2 linked regions of the Bradyrhizobium sp. AZCC 1610 genome follow. Each later gene encodes a partner of the first gene's protein in a complex. Links are inferred from orthologs where the notes say so. Each region holds a gene or a part of one and is shown on either strand. Other genes may lie near its edges. The genes, in order: uvrB and V1279_RS05555.

What was found.
Region 2: the proteins of uvrB (region 1) and V1279_RS05555 are in contact, whole or in part, in a crystal structure (PDB 7EGT), measured with the Thermus thermophilus proteins. The link is inferred for Bradyrhizobium sp. AZCC 1610 from one-to-one orthologs. Residues at the interface, in WP_096411307.1 of Thermus thermophilus: Glu23, Leu25, Arg26, Asp27, Gly28, Glu29, Arg30, Phe31, Arg55, Glu326, Asp327, Phe328, Glu379, Ser382, Gln383, His398, Gly400, Arg401; in WP_096412145.1 of Thermus thermophilus: His654, Arg656, Phe657, Gln666, Asp668, Glu669, Lys680, Arg681, Leu682, Ser683, Lys685, Tyr686, Ala687.

The regions. Positions count from the first base shown.
Region 1 is NZ_JAZHRR010000001.1:732,390-741,549, reverse strand. The notes cover bases 2,751-6,285. They hold uvrB (excinuclease ABC subunit UvrB), read left to right. Parts: upstream 2,751-3,055; coding sequence 3,056-6,085; downstream 6,086-6,285. Other genes in these bases: V1279_RS03685 (cytosolic protein), read right to left, coding at 6,187-6,285; V1279_RS03695 (hypothetical protein), read left to right, coding at 2,789-2,944. Outside these bases: V1279_RS03710 (LysR substrate-binding domain-containing protein), read left to right, coding at 114-1,019; V1279_RS03705 (NAD(P)-binding domain-containing protein), read left to right, coding at 1,009-2,229; V1279_RS03700 (hypothetical protein), read left to right, coding at 2,583-2,705; more of V1279_RS03685, read right to left, coding at 6,286-6,483; V1279_RS03680 (GIY-YIG nuclease family protein), read left to right, coding at 6,808-7,386; V1279_RS03675 (hypothetical protein), read left to right, coding at 7,460-8,725. UniProt on the Escherichia coli protein: The UvrABC repair system catalyzes the recognition and processing of DNA lesions. A damage recognition complex composed of 2 UvrA and 2 UvrB subunits scans DNA for abnormalities.
Region 2 is NZ_JAZHRR010000001.1:1,105,019-1,113,837, reverse strand. The notes cover bases 2,867-6,060. They hold V1279_RS05555 (ATP-dependent helicase), read left to right. Parts: upstream 2,867-3,217; coding sequence 3,218-5,860; downstream 5,861-6,060. Other genes in these bases: V1279_RS05560 (DUF1328 domain-containing protein), read right to left, coding at 2,867-2,929. In the rest of the region: V1279_RS05575 (outer membrane protein), read right to left, coding at 1-485; V1279_RS05570 (FAD-binding oxidoreductase), read right to left, coding at 719-2,137; V1279_RS05565 (thioesterase family protein), read left to right, coding at 2,220-2,738; more of V1279_RS05560, read right to left, coding at 2,756-2,866; V1279_RS05550 (ABC transporter ATP-binding protein), read left to right, coding at 6,168-7,091; V1279_RS05545 (ABC transporter permease), read left to right, coding at 7,088-7,849; V1279_RS05540 (L,D-transpeptidase), read left to right, coding at 8,140-8,819. UniProt on the Escherichia coli protein: A helicase with DNA-dependent ATPase activity. Unwinds DNA duplexes with 3'-5' polarity. Translocates on single-stranded DNA with 3'-5' polarity. Initiates unwinding more efficiently from a nicked substrate than double-stranded DNA.

The sequences.
Region 1 (9,160 bases):
GCACCGATTCAACCCAAGGCTATCAAAGCCACTATGGCTATTCTTCTGCCTCGCTTGTGACATCGGCGCAAACTGAGTTATCTTGCCCTGGCATCAGTTTTCCTGAGGGTTATGTGCGGCGGCTGCTCTTTCTCAACGGTATCAAGGCGTTCGAGGCTGCGGCCAGGACCGGCAGCTTTGCCGCCGCCGGCGCCGAGCTCAGCGTATCCGCCGCCGCCGTCAGCCGGATGGTGCATCTGCTGGAAGAGCGGCTGGGGGTTGCGCTGTTCGAGCGCAAGGCCAACCGCCTCGTCACCACGGCGGCGGGCCGCGCCTATCAGGGCGGGCTGACGCCGATCTTCGACGCGCTGGCGAGCCTGACCGCGCAGGTCACCGCGCCCTCCAGCGTGCGCGTGCTGACCATCGGCGTAGGTCCCACCTTTGCGATGAAGTGGCTGATCCCGCGGCTGGCGGATTTCCGCAAACACGAGCCGGATATCGACGTCCGCATCACCACCGGCGGCGCCGCGGTGCCGTTCGGCGAGGACTGGAGCTGCGGCATCAAGCTCGGCGGCGGCGAATGGCCCGGCCTGATCGCCGAACCATTATTCGCCGCCGACCTGCTGCCGGTATGCGCGCCGCGGCTTGCGGCCGCGCTCAAACGTCCCGGCGATCTGAAGGGGCCGACCTTGCTCCGGGTTGTGCATTCGCCCGACGACTGGCCGTCATGGCTCGAGGCTGCCGGCACAGCCCGCATCACCGCCCGCGGACCGGAGTTCGAGTTTTACGGCCAGGCGCTGCAGGCCGCCGTCGACGGCCTCGGCATCGCCATGGGCATCCGCCCCTATATCGACGACGACCTCGCCGCCGGCCGGCTGGTCGCGCCGTTTGCGTTAAGCGTGCCGAAAGGCATGCGCTGGTATCTGGTCTATCGCGGCTTCAGCACGGGGCAGCGCGATTTCGCCGCGTTCCGGCGCTGGATTATCCGCGCGGCGGCAGAGCCCGCCACGCGGCGCAGGGGTCAGAGACATGCCGGATGAAAAAATCGAAACGCTCGTGATCGGCGGCGGTCAGGCCGGGTTGGTGATGAGCCACCGGCTGAAGGAGCGCGGGCTTTCGCACCTCGTGCTCGAGCGCCATCGGATCGCCGAGCGCTGGCGCAGCGAACGTTGGGACGGGCTGAAATTCCAGTTTCCCAACTGGTCGGTGCGGCTGCCGGACTTTCCGTTTCCGCACAGCGATCCGGATGCGTTTGCAGACACGGCCGACATCATCAGATACATCGAGGCCTATGCCGGTTTTGTCGCGCCCCCGATCCGCTGCGGCGTCGCGGTGACGCGGCTGTCGCAGCGTGAGCGCGCAGGTTTCGTCGCCGAGACCACCGACGGCACGATCGCGGCGGACAATGTCGTCGTCGCCACCGGTCCCTATCAGCGCAACCTCGTCCCGGACCTGCTGGGCGGTCATCCCGTGTTCCAGGTCCATGCCGCTGACTACAAGAATCCTGGACAGCTTCCGCCGGGCGCGGTGCTGGTCGCCGGCGCCGGCGCATCGGGCGCGCAGATTGCCGAGGAATTGTTGCAGGCCGGCCGCCGCGTCTACCTCTCGGTCGCACGCCACCGCCGCCTGCCGCGCCGCTACCGCGGCCGCGACCTGATCTGGTGGCTCGCCGACATGCGCCTCGATCAGGTCACGCCGGAGGAGCGTGGGCCCGCGCGCCTGGGCCCTGTGATTTCGGGCGCCTATGGCGGCCGCACCATCGACTTCCGCAACTTCGCCGCCGACGGCATGATCCTGGTGGGACGCCTCGAGGCGGCGCATCGCGGCGTGATCGGGATTGCACCCGGCCTTGCCCAAAACCTTGCCGACGCCGACCTCGTCTACACCACCTTCCTCGATACGGTGGACGCGTATGTGAAACGGCGCCGCATGGAGGTGCCCGAAGACCCCGACGCCCGCGCGACGTTCGCCGATCCGCCTTGCGTCACCGCACCGCTCACGCGCCTCGACCTCGCTGCGGAAGGCATCTCCGCGGTGATCTGGGCCACCGGCTACGGCGTCGATTTCGGCTGGATCGATCTTGCGGTCACCGACGCCAAAGGCGAGGCCGTCCACCGCAACGGCATATCCGCCGTGCCGGGCCTGTATTTCCTCGGCCTGCAATGGCTGTCGAAGATGAATTCCTCGTTCCTGTCGGGCGTCGGCGACGACGCGGAAGTGCTCGCCGATCATATTCTCGCGCGGCGGTGAGAGTTCTCGTGTCCCGGACGCGGTGCAGCCTAGGCGATGCGTAGCATCGTCTGGTAACGCTGCTCCGCAGAGCCGGGACCCACAACCATCTCGCCCGAACCTATGGACCCCGGAACGGCAGCGCATCACGCCGCAAAAGCGGCGCGCTGCGCTGCATCCGGGGAACGCGACCCGCAAAAATCAACCGATATGTGAACCCGTTCACAAAGTCCCTGACTCAGCCGTGTTCTTCTGCCGTCATGGGCAACTCCGGGGGACAAGCCATGATCTATGGCGGCTTTGAAATTCAGTCGTTCGAAGCAGGAAGAGGGCTATGGCACGCCAGGATTCAACGGGCCGACCAGGAGCCGGTCATGATCGATGGAATGGCGTTTCCGACGCTCGAAGTCGGTTTCGCCTGGTCGGATCCGGAAGCGGCGATCGCGGATGCGAAAGCCCATATCGATCGTTTCAAGCCGCGGTTCGTGAATCCGTAAGCGCCACTGCTGGAATTAGCGGCCGCGCGCTGGCCGGCCGAATCTCCATACCCCCTCCCGAACAGACCCTGCAGGCGACGCCGGTGCTCTCGAACTGTCCGGACTGCAGCGCCTCGCTCGCGGTCCTGCGCATCATCCCCGGCCGCGCCGGCGTCGAATACTGGACCATGCGATGCACCCGTTGCGGCGGGATCCATCTGGATATCGTCAATCACTCGACCGCTCCGCTGACGACTTAACGCGACGGTTCCGAATCGGCTTGCTGACATCTGCTGACATGACGACGCGCAGCATCGCGCGCGAGGCCGTTTGCCCTTTTCTCGCTGGCTGACTCATCCCATATTCGCCGGATGGCGAAGAAACCTGACACCCCCAAAAAGCCCGGCAAGACTCCCAAATCCAAGGCGCATCGGCCGGACGTGCAGCCGATCGGGCCGTCGCTGGCCGAACTGCTCAATCCCGCGATCAACCGCGGCGATGCTGGCATGGGCTCGGGCACCGGCCTGCAGCCGCCGCCGGACAATTCGTGGGACCGCCGCGCCGGCGGCGAGGCGGCTGCGCATCGCGCGCGCGCTTCGACCAAGGGAACCAGCGAAGACGTTGCCAAACGCGATGTACTGCCATCTGCGACCAAAGGTCTGGAAGAGGCCCCCCAGGCCAATTACGGCACCTCGGCGACCATCCCGACGCTCGACCCCGAACTCGCGCGCCAGCTCGGCCTGCCGACGGCGGAAGACGACGACGAGGCGCTGGCGCGGCCGCCGCGCAACAAGATGGAAGCGCTCGGCGTCAAGGCCACCGCCGATGCCCTGGAGAATCTGATCCGCGACGGCCGCCCGGAATTCAAGGGCGATGACGGCCAGATCAGAGTCTGGGCCCCGCACCGGCCGCCGCGCCCGGAAAAATCCGAGGGCGGCGTACGCTTCGAGATCAAGTCCGAATATGAGCCAAAGGGCGACCAGCCGACCGCGATCAAGGAATTAGTCGAAGGCATCAACCGCAACGACCGCACCCAAGTGCTGCTTGGCGTCACCGGCTCGGGCAAAACCTACACCATGGCCAAGGTGATCGAGGCGACGCAGCGCCCCGCCATCATCCTGGCGCCGAACAAGACGCTGGCCGCCCAGCTCTATGGCGAGTTCAAGAGCTTCTTCCCCGACAACGCCGTCGAATACTTTGTCTCCTACTACGACTACTACCAGCCCGAGGCCTACGTCCCGCGCACCGACACCTATATCGAAAAAGACTCGTCCATCAACGAGCAGATCGACCGCATGCGCCACTCGGCGACGCGTGCGCTCCTGGAACGCGACGACGTCATCATCGTCGCCTCCGTCTCCTGCATCTACGGTATCGGCTCGGTCGAGACCTACACCGCGATGACGTTCGCACTGAAGAAGGGCGAGCGCATCGACCAGCGGCAATTGATCGCCGACCTCGTGGCGCTGCAATACAAGCGCACCCAGGCCGACTTTACCCGCGGCACCTTTCGCGTCCGCGGCGACGTCATCGACATCTTCCCGGCGCACTATGAAGACCGCGCCTGGCGCGTGAACCTGTTCGGCGACACCGTCGAAAATATCGAGGAGTTCGATCCGCTCACCGGCCACAAGCAGGACGATCTCGAATTCATCAAGATCTACGCCAACTCGCACTATGTGACGCCGCGCCCGACCTTGGTGCAGGCGATCAAGTCGATCAAGAGCGAACTGAAATTGCGGCTCGACGAACTCAACAACCATGGCCGCCTGTTGGAAGCGCAGCGGCTGGAGCAGCGCACCACCTTCGATCTCGAAATGATGGAAGCGACCGGAAGCTGCGCCGGCATCGAAAACTATTCGCGCTACCTCACCGGACGCCGCCCCGGCGAGCCGCCGCCGACGCTGTTCGAATACGTGCCTGACAACGCGCTGGTGTTCGCCGACGAAAGCCACGTCACCGTGCCGCAGATCGGCGGCATGTTCAAAGGCGACTTCCGCCGCAAGGCGACGCTCGCCGAATACGGCTTCCGCCTGCCCTCCTGCATGGACAACCGTCCGCTGCGGTTCGAGGAATGGGACATGATGCGCCCGCAGAGCGTCGCGGTGTCGGCGACCCCGAGCGGCTGGGAACTGAACGAAAGCGGCGGCGTGTTCGTCGAGCAGGTGATCCGCCCGACCGGGCTGATCGACCCACCGGTCAACATTCGCCCGGCCCGCACGCAGGTCGACGATCTCGTCGGCGAGGTGCGCGCCACCGCCGCAGCCGGTTATCGCTCGCTGATCACGGTGCTGACAAAGCGGATGGCGGAAGACCTCACCGAATATCTGCACGAGCAGGGCATTCGCGTGCGCTACATGCACAGTGATATCGACACGATCGAGCGCATCGAGATTATCAGAGACCTGCGCCTCGGCGCGTTCGACGCACTGGTCGGCATCAATCTGTTGCGCGAGGGCCTCGACATTCCCGAGTGCGCGCTGGTCGCGATCCTCGACGCCGACAAGGAGGGCTTTTTGCGCAGCGAGACCTCGCTGATCCAGACCATCGGCCGCGCCGCGCGCAATGTCGACGGCAAGGTGATCCTCTATGCCGATCAGATGACCGGCTCGATGGAGCGCGCCATCGCCGAGACCGACCGCCGCCGCGAGAAGCAGGTCGAATACAACACCGCGCACGGCATCACCCCGGAGAGCATCAAGAAGTCGATCGGCGACATCATGAACTCTGTCTACGAGCGCGACCACGTGCTGGTCGAGATCGGCGACGGCGGCATGGCCGACGATGTGATCTCGATCGGCCACAATTTCGAGGCTGTTCTCTCCGACCTCGAAACCCGCATGCGCGAAGCCGCCGCCGATCTGAACTTCGAGGAAGCCGCCCGCCTCCGCGACGAAGTCAAACGCCTCCGCGCGACGGAAATGGCCGTCGTCGACGACCCGACCGCGAAGCAACGCGCCGTGCAAGGCAAGGCGGGGGCGTATGCGGGAACGAAGAAATACGGCGAGGCGGCGAATTTGCCGGTCAGCGCGATGAAGAAGAAGAGCGTCTCTTCAGCGCTCAAGGCCAGCCGAGGCGGCGCTCCCACTTCCCCCTCGCCCCGTTCTTCACGGGGTCGAGACGAGCGAAGCTCGCTCTTAGAGGGTCGGGGTGAGGGGCAATCCACGGGTGGTGCTGGTGCTAGCCCCTCCAAAATCCACAAACCCCACCTAGACGAAATGCACGGCCCAGAGTCCCTGCCCTTCCGCCCCGCCGGCGCCAAGCCGCGCAAGCCCGAGCCCGCCAGCGGCAGCAAAATCTTCCAGCCCACCGACTCCCGCCAATCCGGCCCCGAGTTCGGCCCCGCCCCCCGCTCAAGCGGCGGCGCACCGGGACATCGCGGTGGGTGGAAGAAGAGGTAGGAGATCAATGATCGCTACCCGGCAGTCTTCGTTCGCAATGGACGGAAGTCCTTGCGACTCAACCGCGCGTCATGACCCGCGGCCAGCACATCAAAACCGGTTCACCGCTGTTCTTGAAGAATCGGCGCACCGAGTTCATCGAAACGAAAGAGCTGAAACACCCGCTGGCCATTGAAGTCGAGCACTCTCAAATCATCGGTCTCGCGCAGACCGCTCTCGACCGCTTGAAAATGCCCGCCGTAGCGCTCCTTGGCGAGCGACACTGGAACCTCAAACGCGACGAACTTGCCAACCCCTTTGTGCCTGAGCTCCTCGAGAAGCTTCGGATCATGTAAGGACTCGTGCGACGTGAGAATGAGCAGCGGCCCACTCGCCGTGAGCAGCAAAAGCGATTTCATCGGACTCTCCTTCGCGGTTGGACTGAATTCACGCCTCATGTTCAGTCTGGTTGGACGGTGTCGCCGACGCGCCCAGTATAAGCCAGTTCACCGTTGATAACGATTCCGGGTGGACATGATCTTGTACTCTTGGGCGGACCCGGATGCTCGGCCGCATCGAGGTAAGTGACGCGCATGTCCGGAAGTCGGGTTCACGATTCCACCATTCGCTTATGCGCGGCCATCTCCACCGCAACAGCCTAGGGGGTACCTACACCGTGCCTGTGCCCACAGGATCATTGCACCACACGCGTGGATTGTATTAGGATCAAATTGGGGGAAGAGATGGCGGAGTTGACCGAATACGAGCTGCGCTTCCTATCGAGCCAACGCATCGACGAGAGCGAGGTCATGGACTGCGCCGACATGTCGCCGCGCCGCTACAAGTGGGCGATGGAGGAAGAGGGCTACCTCTTCTGCATCGCTCCGCGCTCCTGCTACACGAACCACCGCCTTCGTAGCCGCGTGGGGCACTGCATTGAGTGTGATACGGCACGCATCGCGTTCGTTCGGCGGCATCACGCCGAAGCTTACATTTACATAGCCGGTTCGCTCGGCTCAAGAGTAGTGAAGGTCGGCAACGCACTCTGGCCTGAGCGTCGGGTTTCCGCGCTCAATTCGCGCTGCTACGGCAGCATCCGGGATTGGGTAATGCTCTACCACATTAAGTTCGTCGACGCGGGCAAGGTCGAGTTCGGAGCGCATCGCCGCCTATTCGGCTATCGACGTGGCCGCCAAGAGATATTCAGATGCAACTACGAGCTTGCGCGCAAGGCTCTCACGGAAGCGGCAACGGGTTATGCCGGTCAAGACGAATGGGAGCATCGATACGCGGCGATACGGTATGGATTCGACCATGAATAAGTAACCGATCAGCGACCATCGATCCGATGATTGTTCGGGCTCGCACCAGATCGTGCAGCCCGCATCGAAGTAAATGGAAGAAGCCAAAATTCTTTGGGTGACAGAGTTGCCGCTTACCATCAACACAAACCAAATTCCGGGCCTGATCACTTGGTTTAACGGCTTCATCGGGTTTCGCGACATTCAAAAGCGGATCGAACGCGTCGAAGCAAAACTTCAAGATATCGGCTTTGATGTACCAGCACTGAATCGAAGATATTATTTTCACTCAACCTACAAAAGCCTTGTCATTCGAAATCGGACGTACGGCAGAATTGATGTCAAAAATCCCAATAACAATCGAGCCTTAACACTTATTGGAGCGGTAAGAGAATTTTCTACGCAGCTCAATTCAAAGCAACAGGAGCGATTGCGTGCCCGGATTATAGGATCGCTCGATCCAGATCGAGATATCCGCGAATTTGAACATGAAATGCGAGCGTTTGTTCACTACAAGGGAGCAGGGCTATCCGTCATTCCTTCCGACGGAGATAACGACGGACGGTTTGATTTTCTGGTCAAGGGGAGTAAGGGCGAATTCGAACTAGAATGTAAGACGTTTTCCGAAAGTATTGGCAATGCCATTTCGATAGATGACAGCATACATGTATTCAGGGCTTTTAAGCGCACGCTGCATCAACAATCTAATTTCAGGGAAAGCGGAATTATCACTCTGACTTTTCCAAAACGTCCAGAAATGTCCGAAGGACAGGTCGCAACCGTTATCACCGGATTCCTTTCTGGCGCCTCCGGAGCGATAGAACGTGATAACTACTCGATAACGTTTGAGAGACGCAGCGATTGGGAAGCTCTACTTCAGAATAAGATGCGAGAAGCAGTAGTAAATGATATCGCAAGCAGATTTGACGAGCACAACTCGCATTCCATGGTCACGCTATCCAAAGACCACGCCGTAATGTTTGTCATTCGTAGCCGCCGCGCTTCGCGTCCCGCAACTTCGATATTTGATCGGCTTAAGAAAGCTAGCGAGCAATTCTCTAAAATGCGCCCTGCCGTAGTTTGGGGACATTTTCTAGGCTTCGGTGAAATTGAGTTCAAAGAATTGCTGGAGGGACAAAAGCTCGGTCAACGGGCGCTTGATGCGTTCGGCCATTACTTGTTCAAGAGTCCAAACCGAAGCTACGTTTGTAGATTGCGCCTTAGCGCTGACGGAGACTCTTTTCGACCCACCCATCAGTTCAGCCCGAGCCTAGTGCTACCAAAGGGAATTAGCGGTGGCGGACCAGCGTACGACCTGACTTCGAACGTCTCGAAATTTGATCCAATGGTAACGCAATAACAGTTGGAAGCAGGATGAAACTCGGCTTCGAAGAATCCCAATCGCCCTACACCAGCGGCACGCAGAAGGCGCGCGCCTGGACCGAAGCCTGGGTAAGCGCTTGGGCGTATTGCCCGCACTGCGGCAACGCGAAGATGTCGCAATTCCCGAACAACAGCCCGCTCGCCGACTTCCTTTGCGGATCGTGCAGCGAGGAATTCGAACTCAAGAGCCAGAAGAGCAAGTTCGGCGCGAAGGTCGCCGATGGCGCCTATAAGACCACATGCGAGCGGCTGGCGGCCAGCAACAATCCCAACCTGTTGCTGATGAATTACGACGTCAAATCACTGTCAGTCATCAATCTCCTGATCGTTCCAAAACACTTCTTCGTCCGCGAGATCATCGAAGAGCGCAAGCCGCTAGCGGTCACAGCAAGAAGGGCCGGCTGGATTGGAT
Region 2 (8,819 bases), 370 kb from region 1 along the record:
TCACAACCCTTCTGAACCGTATAGCGATAGCCGTTGCTGATGCTGGCCACGCCGACGCCGACCGCACCGAACGCCAGCAGGCGGTCGAACGCGTAGCCTGCGCGCAGGCGAGCGGAGCCGAACGCACCGAACCTCGACAGCAACGCGCTGTCGCCAAAGACGTGTTCGTCCTGTGACGACGTGGACTTGCCCCAATCGAATTCGCCGCCGATCACAAAGCGGTTGGCGAACTGATAGTTGTAGCCGCCATAGACGCCGACCGCGAAGCCGCCCGCCTGCCCCTCTGCGTGACGGCAGGCACCATTCCGGCAGTAATCGGCGGCCCACGCCGCATACGCTCCGCCGCCGTAAACGCCGGCATAGAATCCGGTCCAGTTATAGTGAGGCGAAGGCAGGTCCGGAATACGAAGATCGGTAGCCTTCGCCGCCGGTCCTGCCAGTAAAAAGCCACAAGCCGCAACAATCCCCCAGGAAACAAAACGCATCAACGCACCTCATCACGCACGACACACGCAACACATGTTGCGGAACCAAGCTGAAGAGGGAACTTCGGGCGCGACGATGTTTAAGTCGGGCGGCGCTGTGTCGGAACGAGGCTATGTTTGGAACCAAACTGCGACAGCCGCCACAATGTACAACCCTTGAGCGAACAACGCCGTTGCAGGACTTCGACCGCCACCTGCGGTTTCAGCGCGAAGGTGGCGGGCCCCGGGCGCGGTTAGTTCACCGGCACGATCTTGCCGGGATTGAAAATGTTCTGCGGGTCGAGCGCCTGCTTCAGCGCACGCATGGCGTCGATCGCCTCGGGACCGAGTTCGGCCTCGAGGTATTTCTGCTTGCCCTGCCCGATGCCGTGCTCGCCGGTGCAGGTGCCGCCCATCGACTGCGCCCGCTCGACCAGGCGATGCATGAAGTCCTCGCCGCGCGCCATTTCTTCCGCATTGTCGACGTCGCAGACCAGCGAGCAGTGGAAGTTGCCGTCGCCGACATGGCCGACGATCGGCGACAGCAGATTGAGCCGCTTCAGATCGTCCTCGGTCTCGGTGACGCAATCCGCCAGCCTTGAGATCGGCACGCAAACGTCGGTCGCGACCACGCCCGCGCCGGGGCGCAGCGCCTTGACCGACCAATAGGCGTCATGCCGCGCCTGCCAGAGTTTTGTGCGGTCCTCGGGCTTGGTTGTCCAGGTGAAATCGCCGCCGCCGCATTCCCTGGCGATCTCGCCGAAATTCCTGGACTGCTCGGCCACCTCGACCTCGCTGCCATGAAATTCCAGAAGCAGCAGCGGCGTCTCCGGCAGGGTCAGCTTCGAATAGGAATTGCAAGCGCGGACCTGCTCGGCGTTGAGCAGTTCGATCCGCGCGAGCGGAATGCCGGTCTGGATGGCCAGGATGGTCGCCTGACAGGCGCCGCGCACGGTTTCGAACGAACAGGCGGCGGCTGCGATCGTCTCGGGGATACCGCGCAGCTTGATGGTAAGTTCGGAGATGATGCCGAGCGTGCCCTCGGCACCGACGAACAGATGCGTCAGGTCGTAACCGGCCGCTGATTTCTTCGCCCGCGTGCCCGTCGTGATGATCTCGCCGTCGCCGCGCACCACTTTGAGCGCCAGCACGTTGTCGCGGATGGTGCCGTAACGCACCGCGTTGGTCCCTGAGGCCCGCGTCGAGGCCATGCCGCCGAGCGAAGCGTCGGCGCCGGGATCGATCGGGAAGAACAGCCCCTGGTCGCGCAGATGCTCGTTCAGCGCCTTGCGGGTCACACCTGGCTGGATCACGCAATCAAGGTCCTCGGCATGAACTTCGAGAATCCGGTTCATGTCGCGCAGGTCGATGCAGACGCCGCCGGCGGGCGCATTGACCTGGCCCTCCAGCGAAGTGCCGGTGCCGAACGCAATCACGGGAACGGAGTGTTTGGCGCAGATCCGCACCAGGTCCTGGATGTCGACGGCTTCCTGCGCCATCACCACGGCATCAGGCGGCTGCGTCGGCAACCAGGTGGTGGTATGGGCGTGCTGTTCGCGCACCGCCTGCGAGGTGATCAGCCGATTGCCGAATCGCGCCGCCAGCGCCTCAATGGCGCTTGCCAGCGCCTGCGGCTCCGGCCGCTTTAAATTATTCGATATCGTCGTCGCCACGCCAAGTTCCTCCGGATTTGAGCGGACCGTGGCAAAGGATATAAGGGGGGTCAAGAGACCCGCAAAAACAAAGGGATGGATGATGACGACCGCTGCCGCCGCCAAGGATGATTTGAAGGATATGCCGCTGCCGCCGGCCCCGTTCCTGTCCTCGGTGATGCAGATCGAACCGCAATGGATCGACTACAACGGCCACCTCAACATGGCCTATTACAACGTCATGATGGACCGCGCGATCGACGAGATGTGGCTGCAACTCGGGATCGGGCCGGCCTACATGAAGGAACGCCACTGCTCGACCTTTACCGCCGAATGCCATGTTCGCTATCTGCGCGAGATTCACCTTGGCGATCCCGTTCAGATTTCGGTTTATCTGTTAGGCCATGACGAGAAGCGGCTGCATACGTTCGAGGAATTGCGGCAGGCGACCGACGGCTGGCTCTCCGCGACGTCGGAAAACATGACGCTCCATATGGACATGAATGCGCGGAAAGTGGCGCCCTTCCCGCCCGACATCCGCGCCCGCATCCAGGCGGTGGGGGATTCTCATGCGGCGGTTCCGCGGCCCGAGGGCATCGGCCGCAAAGTCGCGATGCCCTGAGATAGCCCATCCGGTCGCTAGACGTTGCTGCGTCCGCGCACCACTCCGACCACCGCTGAGACCAGAAACAGGATCACGGCGATAAAGAAGATCGCCTTGGCGATGTCAACGGAAGCGCCGGCGATGCCACCGTAGCCCAGAACACCCGCGATCAATGCGATGACCAGAAACGTAACGACCCAGCTCAACATCACATGACCTCAATTGGCTGTTGCTTTCGCGACGGCAACGACTGAAGCGTCGCGCATCGCCTACAGGACCAATCCGGGCCGGTAATGTTGGTTCCGGGCGGCAAAATCGCGAAATTTGACGATTCCGGCGGAACAAAATCGCAGCGTAGCCTCAAAATCCGGCCTGCAAACGCGATCGCATAAACCTGTCAAAACGGCCGGCGAGGCCCTATATGGCCCTCAATCCCTGCTAAGAAGGCTCCCCTTTACCGCCTCACGGTGCCATCGTGGGGCCAACACGATTCGAGCATGACCGAGCCGAGCAAACTGCCCCATCGCGGCGTCCCCGAGCACCAGCCAGCGGCTGGCGGCATCGCCGCGCGTGCGCGGGCCGCGGCCGGCCCGCAATATCTGAACGGGCTCAATCCCGAACAGCGCGAGGCGGTCGAGACGCTGGACGGACCGGTTCTGGTGCTGGCCGGCGCCGGCACCGGCAAGACCCGCGTGCTGACCACGCGGATCGCCCACATCCTGAGTCAGGGCCGGGCTCGCCCGCATGAAATCCTGTCGGTGACCTTCACCAACAAGGCCGCGCGCGAGATGAAGCTGCGCCTCGGCCAGATGCTTGGCCAGGCCGTGGAGGGCATGCCGTGGCTCGGCACTTTCCACTCGATCGGGGGCCGCATCCTGCGCTTCCACGCCGAGCTGGTGCAGCTCAAATCCAATTTCACCGTGCTCGATGTCGACGATCAGGTGCGGCTCTTGAAGCAATTGCTGCAGGCCGAGAACATCGACGACAAGCGCTGGCCCGCACGCATGCTGGCCGGACTGATCGACGGCTGGAAGAACCGCGGCTTGACGCCCGGCCAGGTGCCGGCGGGCGAAGCCGTCATGTTCGGCAACGGCAAGGGCGGCAAACTCTACGCCAGCTACCAGGAGCGGCTGAAAATCCTCAACGCCGCCGATTTCGGCGATCTGCTGCTAGAGAACATCCGGCTGTTTCGTGAAAACCCCGATGTGCTGCGGCAGTACCAGAACCGCTTCAAGTTCATTCTGGTCGACGAATATCAGGACACCAACGTCGCGCAGTATCTATGGCTCCGGCTGCTGTCGCAGGCGCCGTCGCGGCCGGGGGTCCCGCTTTCCGCGATCATTCCGGGCGAGATCACCTCGCCCCACTTGCGGGGAGAGGTCGGATTGCAAAGCAATCCGGGTGAGGGGGACTCTTCGCAGGCTGAGCTCGTGGAAGGAGCCCCTCACCCCGACCCTCTAAGAGCGAGCTCCGCTCGTCTCGACCCCGTGAAGGACGGGGAGAGGGAGAAGAACGCCCCCGCCGCTCCCCTCAAGAACATCTGCTGCGTCGGCGACGACGACCAGTCGATCTATGGCTGGCGCGGCGCGGAGGTCGACAACATCCTGCGCTTCGATCACGATTTTCCCGGCGCAAAAGTCATCCGCCTCGAGCGCAATTACCGCTCGACAGGTCACATCCTGGCCGCCGCCTCGCATCTGATCGCGCACAATGAAGGCCGTCTCGGCAAGACGCTGCGCACCGAGGATGTCGACGGCGAGAAGGTCACCGTAACAGGCTCCTGGGATTCGGAAGAGGAAGCCCGCGCCATCGGCGAGGAGATCGAGGAACTGCAGCGATCAGCGGAAAACCTCAACGAGGTCGCGATCCTGGTGCGGGCCTCGTTCCAGATGCGCGAGTTCGAAGATCGCTTCGTCACGCTCGGCCTGCCCTATCGCGTGATCGGCGGTCCCAGGTTCTATGAGCGCGCTGAAATCCGCGACGCGCTGGCCTATCTGCGCGTGATCAATTCGCCCGCCGATGACCTCGCCTTCGAGCGCATCGTCAATGTGCCCAAGCGCGGCCTTGGCGACGCCACCGTGCAGATGCTGCACGACCACGCCCGCAAGCGCCGCATCCCCTTGTTCGAGGCCGCCCGCGCCGTAGTCGAGACCGACGAGCTGAAGCCGAAGGCGCGCGGGAGCCTGCGCGACGTGGTCGCGCAATTCGACCGCTGGCGCGCCCAGCGCGAGGTCACCACACATACCGAGCTCGCCGAAATCGTGCTCGACGAGAGCGGCTATACCGAGATGTGGCAGAAGGACCGCTCGGCCGACGCCGCGGGCCGGCTGGATAATTTGAAGGAACTCGTGCGCTCGATGGAAGAGTTCGAGAACCTGCAAGGTTTTCTCGAACACATCTCGCTGGTGATGGACCGCGACGGCGGCGCCGAGGAGGAAGCAGTGTCGCTGATGACGCTGCATTCGGCCAAGGGGCTCGAATTCGACAATGTGTTCCTGCCCGGCTGGGAGGAAGGCCTGTTTCCGAGCCAGCGCACGCTCGACGAACAGGGTCGCGCCGGCCTCGAAGAGGAACGACGCCTCGCCCATGTCGGCCTGACCCGCGCCCGCCGCCGCGCCAAACTCTATTTCGCCACCAATCGCCGCATCCACGGCACGTGGTCGACCACGATCCCGTCGCGCTTTCTCGACGAGCTGCCCTCAGCCAATGTCGAGATCACGGAGTCCAAGGGCGGCTCCGGCTGGGGCGGCAGCGGCGGCTACGGCCCCTCACGCTTCGACAATGTCGAATCCTTCGGCTCCAGCTACACCACGCCGGGCTGGCAGCGCGCACAGGCCAATCGCAACCGCGGCCAGAGTGGTCGCGGACAGGCCCGCGGCGGTTTCGAGGAAAACCAGTCGCCATTTTCAGGCTCGCGCAGCGATGCCTTCTCACGCAACAAGCGTGGCCCGATAGTGATCGAAGGTGAACTGGTCGCGAAATCCACCGGCACGGTTTCGGAATTCTCGCTCGACGACCGCGTGTTTCACCAGAAATTCGGCTACGGCCATGTGGTGAAAATCGACGGCAACAAGCTGACGATTGCGTTCGAGAAAGCCGGCGAGAAGAAGGTGGTCGATAGTTTTGTGGAGCGAGTGTAAACTCGCCTCATGAACCACAAGCGCAAGCGCCCGAAGTCCGCCCGCGCCGGCTGTCTGTTGTGCAAGCCGCACAAGGCCAATGGCTGTTACCCGCGTCATAAGAATATGCAGTTTGGAGACCGTCGGCGTTTTGAGGCTGGCAGAGAACAAATACGCTGCGAAGGCTTCGTTACAGCAAAGTAGATTCCACCATTGCGGAATGCTCCGCGCGTTCCTATCTCCCGGTTCCCACCCTCTCCCGCGTCGATTCGGCCGAAGCGCCGCTTTGTCGTTGCCGACATTTCCATTTCAGACTGCCATGCTCGCGATGCCCCCTATCATATCCGTCTCCAATCTCTCAAAGACCTACGGCTCCGGTTTCAAGGCGCTGAACGGTATCAATCTGGACATCAAGCGCGGCGAGATCTTCGCGCTGCTCGGGCCGAACGGCGCGGGCAAGACGACGCTGATCAGCATCATCTGCGGTATCGCCAATCTGAGCGAGGGCCGCGTCACCGTCGGCGGCCATGACATCAACCGGGACTATCGCGCCGCGCGGTCGCTGATCGGGCTGGTGCCGCAGGAGTTGCACACCGATTCCTTTGAAACCGTATGGGCGACCGTCAGCTTCAGCCGCGGCCTGTTCGGCAAGCCCAAGAATCCAGCGCACATCGAAAAGGTCCTGAAAGACCTGTCGCTGTGGGACAAGAAGGACTCCAAGATCATCACGCTCTCCGGCGGCATGAAGCGCCGCGTGATGATTGCAAAGGCGCTGTCGCACGAGCCGCAGATCCTGTTCCTGGATGAGCCGACCGCGGGCGTCGACGTCGAATTGCGCAAGGGCATGTGGGACGTAGTGCGTACACTCCAGGCTTCCGGCGTCACCATCATCCTGACCACGCATTACATCCAGGAAGCCGAGGAGATGGCCGACCGCATCGGCGTCATCAACAAGGGCGAGATCATCCTGGTCGAGGACAAGGCCGGGCTGATGCAAAAGCTCGGCAAGAAAGAATTGAAGGTGCATCTGCAAAGCAGGATCGATGCGATCCCCGCCTCGCTCGCGGCCTACAATCTCGAACTGTCGGACGACGGCCACGCGGTCATCTACGACTACGATACCAAGGGCGACCGCACCGGCATCACCAGCCTGCTCAACGACCTCAGGAACGCCGGCATTCGCATCTCGGACCTCGATACCCGCCAATCTTCCCTTGAAGACATCTTCGTCAGCCTGGTGAGGGCGCCATGAATTACCGTGCGATCCGCGCCATCTATCTGTTCGAAATGGCCCGCACCTGGCGCACGCTGCTGCAGAGCATCGTCTCGCCGGTGGTCTCCACCTCGCTCTATTTCGTGGTGTTCGGCGCCGCGATCGGCTCCCGCATTACCGAGGTCGAGGGCGTCAGCTACGGCACTTTCATCGTGCCGGGGCTGGTGATGTTGTCGGTCTTGACGCAGAGCATCGCCAACGCCTCGTTCGGTATCTACTTCCCGAAATTCGTCGGCACCATCTACGAAATCCTGTCGGCGCCGGTTTCCTATATCGAGATCGTGATCGGCTATGTCGGCGCGGCCGCGACCAAATCCATCATCCTCGGGCTGATCATTATGGCGACCGCGGCGCTGTTCGTGCCGCTGCATATCCATCACCCCTGGTGGATGCTGACCTTCCTGGTGCTGACGGCCGTGACCTTCAGCCTGTTCGGCTTCATCATCGGCATCTGGGCCGACGGGTTCGAAAAGCTGCAGATGATCCCGATGCTGATCGTGACGCCGCTGACCTTCCTGGGCGGCAGCTTCTACTCGGTGAACATGCTGCCGTCGGGCTGGCGCACCATCACGCTGCTCAATCCGGTGGTGTATCTGATCTCGGGCTTCCGCTGGAGCTTCTACGAGATCGCCGACGTCAGCGTGGCCTTGAGCCTGGGCATGACGCTCGGCTTCCTCGCCATCTGCATGGTTTTGGTGTGGTGGATCTTCCGGACCGGTTACCGGCTGAAGAATTGACGCGAGACTCGTAGCCCGGATGGAGTGAAGCGCAATCCGGGATTCTCGCGATCGAGTGAAGTCCCGGGTTTCGCTTCGCTCCACCCGGGCTACGGTCCGTCGGGACACCGCTCGCGAAAAAGTCAGCACTTTGCCGCCGATTGCGCCGTCCTGACGCCTTGTTTGCGCCGCGGCGGGCGTTAACGATTGCGGGCGCAGGCCACTGGAACCAGTGCCGGTTTCCGGGCATATTGGATGCCGGGGACGGAGAGCCGGCAGCTTTAGTCAGAGGCCTGGAGGCCAAAGGTAAAATGCGTTCCTTCCTCATTGCCGTCGCCGCCCTGACGCTGTTTGCCTCGGGCACGGCCCAAGCCAAGGTCGCCATCACAGTCGACAAGGACAACCAGCAGATGACCGTCGCCGTCGACGGCGTCGAAACGTACCGGTGGCCGGTGTCGTCGGGCCTTCCCTCCTACGAGACGCCGAACGGCAGCTTCCGCGCCTTTCGCATGGAGGAGGACCACTACTCCAAGGAATTCGACGAGGCGCCGATGCCGCACTCGATCTTCTTCACGAAGATCGGCCACGCCATCCACGGCACTGATTCCGTCAACCGTCTCGGCGCTCCCGCTTCGCATGGCTGCGTGCGGCTGTCGCGCGAGAATGCCGCAAAACTCTTTGCGCTGGTCAAGGAGCAAGGCGTGCTCAACACCACGGTGACGCTGTCCGGTTCATCCCAGGTCGCGCTGGCGCGCAATCCGCGGCCGCGCGGCAACACCGCCGTCGCCCGTCGCGCGCCACTGCCGCAATATGATTCCGCCGCCGGCGATCCCGTCGTGATCACGCCGCAACAGCAGCGCGTCGCGCCGCAGACCCGGGCCGACGACGGCTATATATATCCCGCTGATGGTACCTCGAACGAAGCGCGCTATCCGGCGCCGAGCCGCCGCGTCTACGACACCCAAGCCTATCAGCAGCAGCAACAGCAGCA